Regions from separate parts of the Sedimentibacter sp. B4 genome, predicted to be linked through region 1. Evidence: a T-box and tRNA genes for the amino acid it is inferred to sense, from the RefSeq annotation. Region 1 holds a T-box; the other holds one or more tRNA genes.

The links. The T-box of region 1 lies ahead of BN358_RS14490 (glycine--tRNA ligase). A T-box ahead of a tRNA ligase gene usually reads a tRNA of that ligase, here a tRNA-Gly.
Region 2: it encodes a tRNA-Gly, which carries the amino acid that the T-box ahead of BN358_RS14490 (glycine--tRNA ligase) is inferred to sense. The anticodon was not compared.

Annotation. Positions count from the first base shown of each region.
Region 1 is NZ_CANG01000906.1:36,277-40,711, forward strand. Features, by position in the region: gene BN358_RS14485 (helix-turn-helix transcriptional regulator) at 1-266, opposite strand, end outside; gene BN358_RS14490 (glycine--tRNA ligase) at 359-1,753, opposite strand; T-box leader at 1,822-1,996, opposite strand; gene BN358_RS14495 (DUF4342 domain-containing protein) at 2,044-2,553, opposite strand; gene recO (DNA repair protein RecO) at 2,568-3,281, opposite strand; gene era (GTPase Era) at 3,278-4,168, opposite strand; gene cdd (cytidine deaminase) at 4,188-4,435, opposite strand, start outside.
Region 2 is NZ_CANG01000902.1:1,463-5,897, forward strand. Features, by position in the region: gene BN358_RS13585 (PAS domain-containing sensor histidine kinase) at 1-1,570, shown strand, start outside; tRNA gene BN358_RS13590 (tRNA-Gly) at 1,605-1,675, opposite strand; gene BN358_RS13595 (UvrD-helicase domain-containing protein) at 1,756-3,990, opposite strand; gene BN358_RS13600 (helix-turn-helix domain-containing protein) at 4,298-4,435, shown strand, end outside.

The DNA.
Region 1 (4,435 bases):
ACGTTTATTGGAAGTGACTTTATGTCGGAAACCTTTATGCTGGACAATTTTTCATATATGTCCTTATTGTTTTTTTTGTTTGAAATATAATATCCAACCTTTGGTTTAGCATCGATTAAACCGCACATAGACAATACAGCTAAATCAGGCCTTAATGTTGCTCTGGTAAGGCCTACTTTTTCAGCTATGGATTCACCTGTTATGGGCTGATGTTTTTCTATTATTTCTATAATAAGATTTTGTCTGTCCGATAGTTTAATAGGAATCTCCTCTTTTCATTAGCAATTGAGTTAATATAAAAATGAATTTAACAATTGGATAGCTTTTTGCTATCCAATTGTATTAAAAGTATCAATTGTTAGAAGTTTATTTTTGCATTTATGAAATCAACTAAATCATCTATTTTAACTCTTACCTGTTCCATTGTGTCTCTGTCTCTAACTGTTACAGCGTTGTCTTCTAATGAGTCAAAGTCAAATGTTATGCAGTATGGAGTTCCGATTTCATCATGTCTTCTGTATCTTTTTCCAATGCTTCCTGCATCATCATAATCGACATTGAAGTTTTTCTGCAGTTTGTGGTAAAGTTCTGTAGCCTGATCATTTAGCTTCTTTGTAAGCGGGAATATTGCTGCTTTATATGGAGCCAGTGCAGGATGAAGCTTAAGAACAACTCTGTCTGTTCCGTCTTCAAGTACTTCTTCGTTGAATGCGTCAAGAAGAAGTGCAAGCATAACACGGTCAGCTCCAAGTGATGGCTCGATGCAGTACGGTACATATTTTTCGTTTGTAACAGGATCCTGATATGTTAAATCTTCACCTGAAGTTGTTATGTGTGCCTTCAGGTCAAAATCTGTACGATCTGCAATTCCCCAGAGTTCTCCCCATCCAAACGGGAACAGGTACTCTATGTCAGAAGTTGCATTGCTGTAATGTGAAAGCTCAGCTTTTTCATGATCTCTGAAACGAACATTTTCTTTTGTCATACCAAGGTTCAAAAGCCAGTTCATGGCATACTCTTTCCAGTAGTAGAACCATTCCATGTCTTCTCCCGGTTTACAGAAAAATTCTAGTTCCATTTGCTCGAACTCTCTTGTTCTGAATGTAAAGTTGCCAGGAGTTATTTCGTTACGGAATGACTTGCCTATTTGTCCTATTCCGAAAGGAATTTTCTTGCGTGTGGAACGAGCCACATTTTTAAAGTTTACAAATATGCCCTGTGCAGTTTCAGGTCTTAAAAATATTTCAGCCTGAGAATCTTCAGTAACTCCCTGGAATGTTTTAAACATCAGGTTGAATTTTCTGATTGAAGTAAAATTTGATTTGCCGCATTCAGGACATTCAATTTTATTTTCTATTATGTATGTTTCCATTTCAGAGTTTGACCAACCGTCAACAACCTGAGATTCGCCTTTTTCATGCATGAAATCTTCAATCAATTTGTCAGCTCTGAATCTTGACTTGCATTCTTTGCAGTCCATAAGAGGATCACTGAATCCTCCAACGTGTCCTGATGCAACCCATGTTGTAGGATTCATGAGTATAGCAGCATCAAGTCCAACATTGTATGGGCTTTCCTGTATGAATTTTTTCCACCATGCTCTTTTTACATTGTTTTTAATTTCAACTCCCAAGGGACCGTAATCCCACGTGTTTGCCAATCCACCGTAAATTTCTGAGCCAGGAAATATTATACCTCTTGATTTTGAAAGAGAAACTAATTTCTCCAGCTTGTTTTTTTCATTTTTTGCCATGATTTCCTCCATTTAATAAATATTATTTTAGGATGAACTGATTAAATACAAAAAAATCTCTCATCCCGTATAGGGACGAAAGATTAATTCCGCGGTTCCACCCTATTTGATGAAGCTTTTGCTTCATCCTCTTTAAACAAAGGACTCCAAAGTTCCCTTCATCCATAATTCATTACCGTATCCCACCAACTCCGGCTCTCTTAGAAATCACTATGGACTACTCCTCTTTATCACAGTCTCAACATTAACTATAATGTAACAAATTAAAGTTTTTATGTCAAGATTTTCTTTTAAAATTCGTCATTATTTTTATTGAAAGAGTTTGTTATGTCGTCCTTTAGGTTTTCTGCGCCTTCCTTCATATCCTGCATTGCATCCTTCACTGCGTCAACTCCCTGATCAACCTTTTGTCCAAGGTCAATAACATTGCCGTCTGCCTGAGTAATTTCAACAGTACACTGAGTAAGAAGAGCTGCTGTGATTCCTGCCGCAGACAAAAAAGGTGCTATAAAAGCTCCAATAAGGCCTGCAGTAATAGGAACATTGATTATAACTTCATTGTTTTTCTTGATTGTAAGCCTTGTTGCATTGCCCTTGGATAAAATGTCCTTGAGCTGATTCATGAGCTGTTCGCCTTTATTTTGACCAGAACTTGTTTTGCTTTTGTTCATGTTTTCAATGAGAATTATTGCTTCAAGAACATCTCCCCCTGCATCATCAAGAGCTTGTTTTGCAGTTGAGTAATCAGTGTTTGTACGTCTTAAAATCTCGTCGATTTTTTGTAAATTGTCATTTTCCATAGTTTACCTTCCTTTTAAATGAGCTTCAATGTAGTAAAATTATCTCTCCCTATGTAATAAAACAAAAATTTTCTGATTATATTCATAGATTTAATATTTACTTCAATTGAGCCTAAATTTTCAAATTTTGTCTTTAAAATTTTATCCAAAGTTAGTATTTCACCATAAGTGACATTTATACCGTTTCCATATTTTACGCAGTCGCTGCAGAACAAGCCTCCTTCACTGATTGAAAACCTCGCATCTTCCTTAATTGTTTTGCCGCATGAAATGCAGTGAACAAAGTCCGGCTTGTACCCAAGCATTGATGCAAGTTTAAGTTCATAGGCAGCAACAAGCTTATCAAGATTTTCCACGCTGTTTGCAAGGTATCCAAGAACCGCCACAGTCATGTCAAAAATTCTGTAATCATATTCATTTTCCTGAGCCACATAGCTTATGAGCTCAAGAATGTAGCTTCCTCTGTAATATGAATCGATATTGTTTTTAAGTCCGTAAAAATTATCAATGAGTTCTGCCGATGTTATTATATACATATCCCTTGAAAATGTCAGAGAACATTTTGAATATGCAAAAATCTGAGACACATTGACAAGATGTGAGTTAGGCTTTTTGGAGCCTTTTGACATGAGCTGAATTTTGCCTCTTGTTCTTGAAATAACGTGAAGAATTTTATCATTCTCCTTGTAGCTTACATCTCTGACAACAAGAACATCCTCGGTTATCATTTCTGATCATAGCCAAGGCTTTTTAAAAGATAATTGTTGTCGCGCCAGTTTTCTGAAATTTTAACAAAAAGCTGCAGATTCACCTGACTTCCAAGGAGTTTTTCTATGTCTTCCCTGGCACTTTTACCTATGCCTTTTATCTTTCTGCCTTCTTTTCCTATAATAATGCTTTTATGTGATTTTTTCTCACACAAAATACTGGCTCTTATGTCAACGAGATTCCTGTTTTTTCTTTCCTTCATTTCCTCAATTTCAACGGCAATTCCATGGGGAACTTCATCCTGCAGATACATAAGCGCCTTTTCTCTTATTATTTCTGCAACAACAAAACGCTCCGGTCTGTCTGTTATAAAATCGCCGGGAAAATACATGGGTCCAGGCTTTAAATATTTTTTTATGATGCTTACAAGCGAATCAACTCCCAGATTTTTAAGTGCTGATATGGGAATAATATCGTCAAATACATTGTATTTTCCGAATTCTTGTGCCATGCGAATTGCTCCAGCCTGATCAAACATGTCAACCTTGTTTATAATAAGTATTTTTTTCGAATTGACATTCTTGATTTTTTCAATTATGAACTCGTCACCAGGCCCTATTTTATTGAACTCGTCTGTTATCATAATTAATACGTCCATTTCTTCAAGAGCAGCATCAACTTCAGTGTTCATAAATTCGCCCAGCTGATTTTTTGGCTTGTGAATTCCCGGCGTATCCAGAAATACTATTTGTGCTTCTTCGTCAGTGTATACAGTCCTAATTTTATTTCTAGTTGTCTGTGGCTTATCTGACATTATTGAAATTTTTTCACCTATCATTGTGTTCATCAATGTTGATTTCCCAACATTTGGTCTGCCTATTATTGTTACAAATCCTGATTTAAACATTATTTCCCTCTTTCTTTTGTTAATCCAAGTCTTCCGGCCCGAAACTGTTCGGGAGAAGTTCTTCCAATGTATGTACTTCGTACTGATCTATATTTTTAGCACATATAACCTTTATATCTCTACCAAATTCTCTAAGAAACTGCCTGCACACACCGCATGGGAAAGAAATTTTCTTATCACTTCCCACAACTGCAATTTTTTCTATATCTTTGTATCCTTCTGATATGCTTTTTGAAAGAGCAACTCTCTCTGCACATATGGTTGGAG
Region 2 (4,435 bases), on a different contig from region 1:
TATGTCAGATGGGCTGTTTATAATAGATAATGAAGGCAACTATGTAAAAATGAATAAAAAGGCCAAGGAAATCATATATAAGTCAGATTCAGTTAAAAAACTTGGAGACACACTTGTTCACACAAAATACTTTGATCTGGATGGCAAGGAAATAAAACTTGATAAAATGCCCCTGCCGCGAATACAAAATGGTGAGGTAGTTAAGAATTTTATTTTTTCAAGTAAAGGACCTTATGGAGAGCATCATTTCAATGCTAATGGGGCACCCATATATGATGAGAGCGGAAATATTGAAAAGTCCATAGTGTTGCTCAGTGATGTCACAGAAAGGGTAAAATATGAAGAAAATCTATATTTCCAGACTCAGTATGATACGTTGAACAGCATTATAAACAGCATGAATATGGGTTTTCTGAGGGTATCTTATCCAGTGTTGAGGGTAGTTGGTATAAACAGAATGTTTTATGAAATTTTAAAGGAAGTATTTCCTGAGTTGCCTCACATGAATGATATTGCCGGGAAAAGTATATATGAGTGCTTTGATGAAAAGTCCGTTAACATCGACCATCTTATGAAGGTGCTCAATGATGAGTCAAGAATGAGCAATAAAATGTTCAATTATTCATATACAAAACAGCTTTCAATTTCCGGGGAAGAAAAGCATTACAGGGTTATTTTTCAACCTGTTTTCAAGTTAAACAATGAAGTTGCAGAACTTGCAGTAATGTGCATTGATGTAACAAATGAAGTTACTGAAAGAAATCTGGCAAAAAAATCATTAGAAATGGAAGAAGAATTTTTTATAAATATAACCCATGAGCTTAAAACTCCATTGAATGTAATTTTCAGCGCAAACCAGCTCATGAGCATGCAGCTGTCGGAAGGTTTGAATGAAAAAAACAAGGGATCATTTGAAAGAAATATGAAAATAATCAAACAAAACTGCTACAGGCTTACTAAACTTGTGAATAACATAGTGGACCTGTCTAAAATTGAGTCAGGTCATCTGGATTTAAATCTTCAAAATGTGAATATTGTAGAACTTGTTGAAGACATTGTGCAATCAATATATCATTATATTGAAGGTAAGGGGCTGAGTGTCATTTTCGACACCAATACAGAAGAAAAGATAATGGCAGTGGATTCATATAAAATTGAAAGAATCATCTTAAATCTCATGTCAAATGCAATTAAATTTTCCGATAAAAGCAATGAAATAACAGTAACTGTGCAGGATGAAGGAGATTGTGTTGAGATAGATATCAAAGACAATGGAGTTGGAATGGAAAAAGAATATCTGAATGTGATATTTGAAAGGTTCCATCAGATAGACAAGACACTTTCAAGAAATGCAGAAGGCAGCGGCATTGGTTTGGCTCTGGTCAAATCACTGGTGGAAATGCATGGAGGTGAAATAAGAGTGGAAAGCAAGTTGGGAGAAGGAAGTACATTTAAAATAATTCTTCCGGCAAGACTAATCGATGAAACAGAAAATAAGAATTTTATCATGTTCATGGATAACAAATCTGAAAAAATAAACATAGAATTTTCGGATATATATTCAATATAAAAATGTGCTGTTATAACAGCACATTTTCTGCAAGAGCGGGTGATGGGAATCGAACCCACACAGCCGGCTTGGGAAGCCGGAACTCTGCCACTAAGCTACACCCGCAAACTAATCATTTAAATTATATGACAATATTAACTAAAAATCAAGAGTTATAATAACAAAAGCCGCATAGCGGCTTTTGTCTACTTTAAATACCTGGTTATTTTTCCTGTGTAGTACAGCGACAGCCTGTGAAGGGCTCTTGTACAAGCAATGTAAAGAAGCTTCTTGTCATAATCTGTATTGTAAGTTTTGTTTTCGGTTCCGTAAACCATAACAGCATCGAATTCAAGTCCTTTTGCAAGGTATACGGGAACTATGATTGTACCTGTTATGCTTTGTTCTTCGAGGTAATCTACAAGCTTAACCTTTGTGCGCCCTGCTATTCTGAAATATAAATCGGCTGCAGTCTTTCTGTTCTTGCAGATTATAGCCACTGTGTTTAATCCCTGTGATTTATAATTTTCAATATCTTTAATAAGCTTGTTGTCAAGCTCATCTGTTGTTTTGCACTGAACGATTTCAGGTTCTTCCTCATTTCTTTTGAAGTACTCAGTATACGTACCTTCCTCAAGGAGTTTTGAGCTGAACTTGCTTATTTCATAAGAGCTTCTGTAGCTCTTGTTCAAAAATACTTTGTTGTTTTTTTCAAAACCGAATATTTCAATTATATCATCATAAATTGAAACGTCGCTTTTCTTTTCAACGGACTGATTTACATCGCCAACCACAGTGAAACGCGCATCTCTGTATAGATTTTTTAAGATGTGGTAATGAATGGGGTAATAATCCTGCGCCTCATCAACCACAACTTGTTTGATGTCTCTGAACAAGTCACAACCTTCAGCTTTTATCTTAAGATAAACAAGACCCATACCGTCTGCATAGGGAATATTGTACCTGTCCTGAAGGTTTTGATTTGTGTAATCAATTATTTTTTCAATATTTTCAGGAAGAATCAGTCCTTTTGATACTGCATTGAAAATTTTGCGGTTTTCAAAAAGTGTCTTGTAAAGTTCAAAACAGTCAAATTCCGTGAAATTGTGCAAATTTTTAATAAAAGAAGCAGTTTCTTTGGCAGCCAACATTCTCGTAAATGATTTGGATTCAAATTCATGTTGGTTCAGCTTCACAACAGCCTTTTCAATTTTGCTTCGTCTTGACAATTTCCTTTCGTGGAGTTTTTCTATAATTCTGTTTTCCATTATTTTTAGTTTTTTTACAGTTGGCATATTGAGCTTTCCGCTTAATAAGAACGACTTTAAAAGCTGTTTTGTTTCTAGAACTTCACCGTTGAAATACACATCTTCAAATTTTATCATTTTGTGCTCAAAATAATACACAAAACGGTCCAATATTTCCTTAAAAGTTTTAGATCCCTTGAACTCGTTGTAAGACCTTAAGAAGTTTCGTTCTTCTTCTGTAGCAGCACATATTATATTTTCAAAGTTTTCGCTTTTAGTTTTAACAGACAGTCTGCTTTCATAAAGTTTAGAGAAGATGTTTTCAAATGTGAATTCGTTGATGTTGTCTTCTCCTAACTCTGGAAGAACATTGGAGATATACTTTGAAAACAGGGGATTAGGTGAAATTACGATGATGTTGTTGGCGCTTAACTTGTAATTAAGTCCCTGATACATTAAAAATGCTATTCTGTGCAGCGCAACAGATGATTTTCCGCTTCCAGCCACTCCTTGAACAACAAGAAGATCATTTTCCAGGTCTCTTATTATAAGGTCCTGTTGCTTTTGAATAGTTTCAACAATTGTTTTCATTTTGGAAGTCATGTTTTGTGACAGTGCTTCCATGAGCATTTCATCAAGTATGTTGATGTTGCTGTCGAAAAAATATTCCATTTCACCTTTTGTTATTTTGTACTGTCTTTTTAGAGTAATTGTTCCTTTGATTATTCCGGCAGGAGCTTTGTATTCCACAGGACCTAGTTCATTTCTGTAATATACGCTTGAAATTGGAGCACGCCAATCATAGACTTTTATGTCATGGGTTTCTTCATCCATCAAGTTGAAAAGTCCTATATATATTTTATCTGTGTCATCATAGCCATGCTCAGTGAAATCAATCCTTGCAAAATAAGGGCTGTCGAGCATCTTTTCATACTTGGAGATTCTCTTGGCCAGTTCCGTATATGTGAAAGTTTGTGCCTGTAAGGCGCTTAAATATTGGTTTAGGTCTGAAAGTTTGTCAAAATCCGCTGATGAATGGGTTGTGTTTTCCCACATTTCTTTTCTCGCAGCAATAAGATCTATCTTCTGTTCCTCAAGATTGCTTGTTTCAATGTCCAATTTATATTTCAATAAGTTTATTATTTCTTCAAGGTATTGAATTTCTTCTAAGTATTTGTCGTTATATTCAATCATATTATTTCCCCTTTTAAAACCGCACAAATATTAATTAATTAAAATAAATATTTAATAGATAATTATATCATATTGTGCATTATATGAAAAGAAAAAATTAAAAGTACTTGTTAAATATAAAAAGTTGTTTTATGCTGCTATAGTGCGCAAATATTAACAAATAATGCTTAAGTGAAATAGTTGAAAAAGCTTCTTGTATTATATAGTTTGTTAGGAAAATTTTAATATTTATTAAAACATTTACGTGACATACAAATTTTTTGGTGTATAATGGTTGTAACAGTATTACAATGACGAGGGTACTAAATTGATTGGAGAAAAGATTAGGAATATCAGAAAGAGCAAAAATTTAACAATAGTGGAGTTGTCTGAGAAAATTGATGTAACCTCAGGCTATATTTCGCAAATAGAAAGAGATTTGATTTCTCCTTCGCTGTCGGTATTG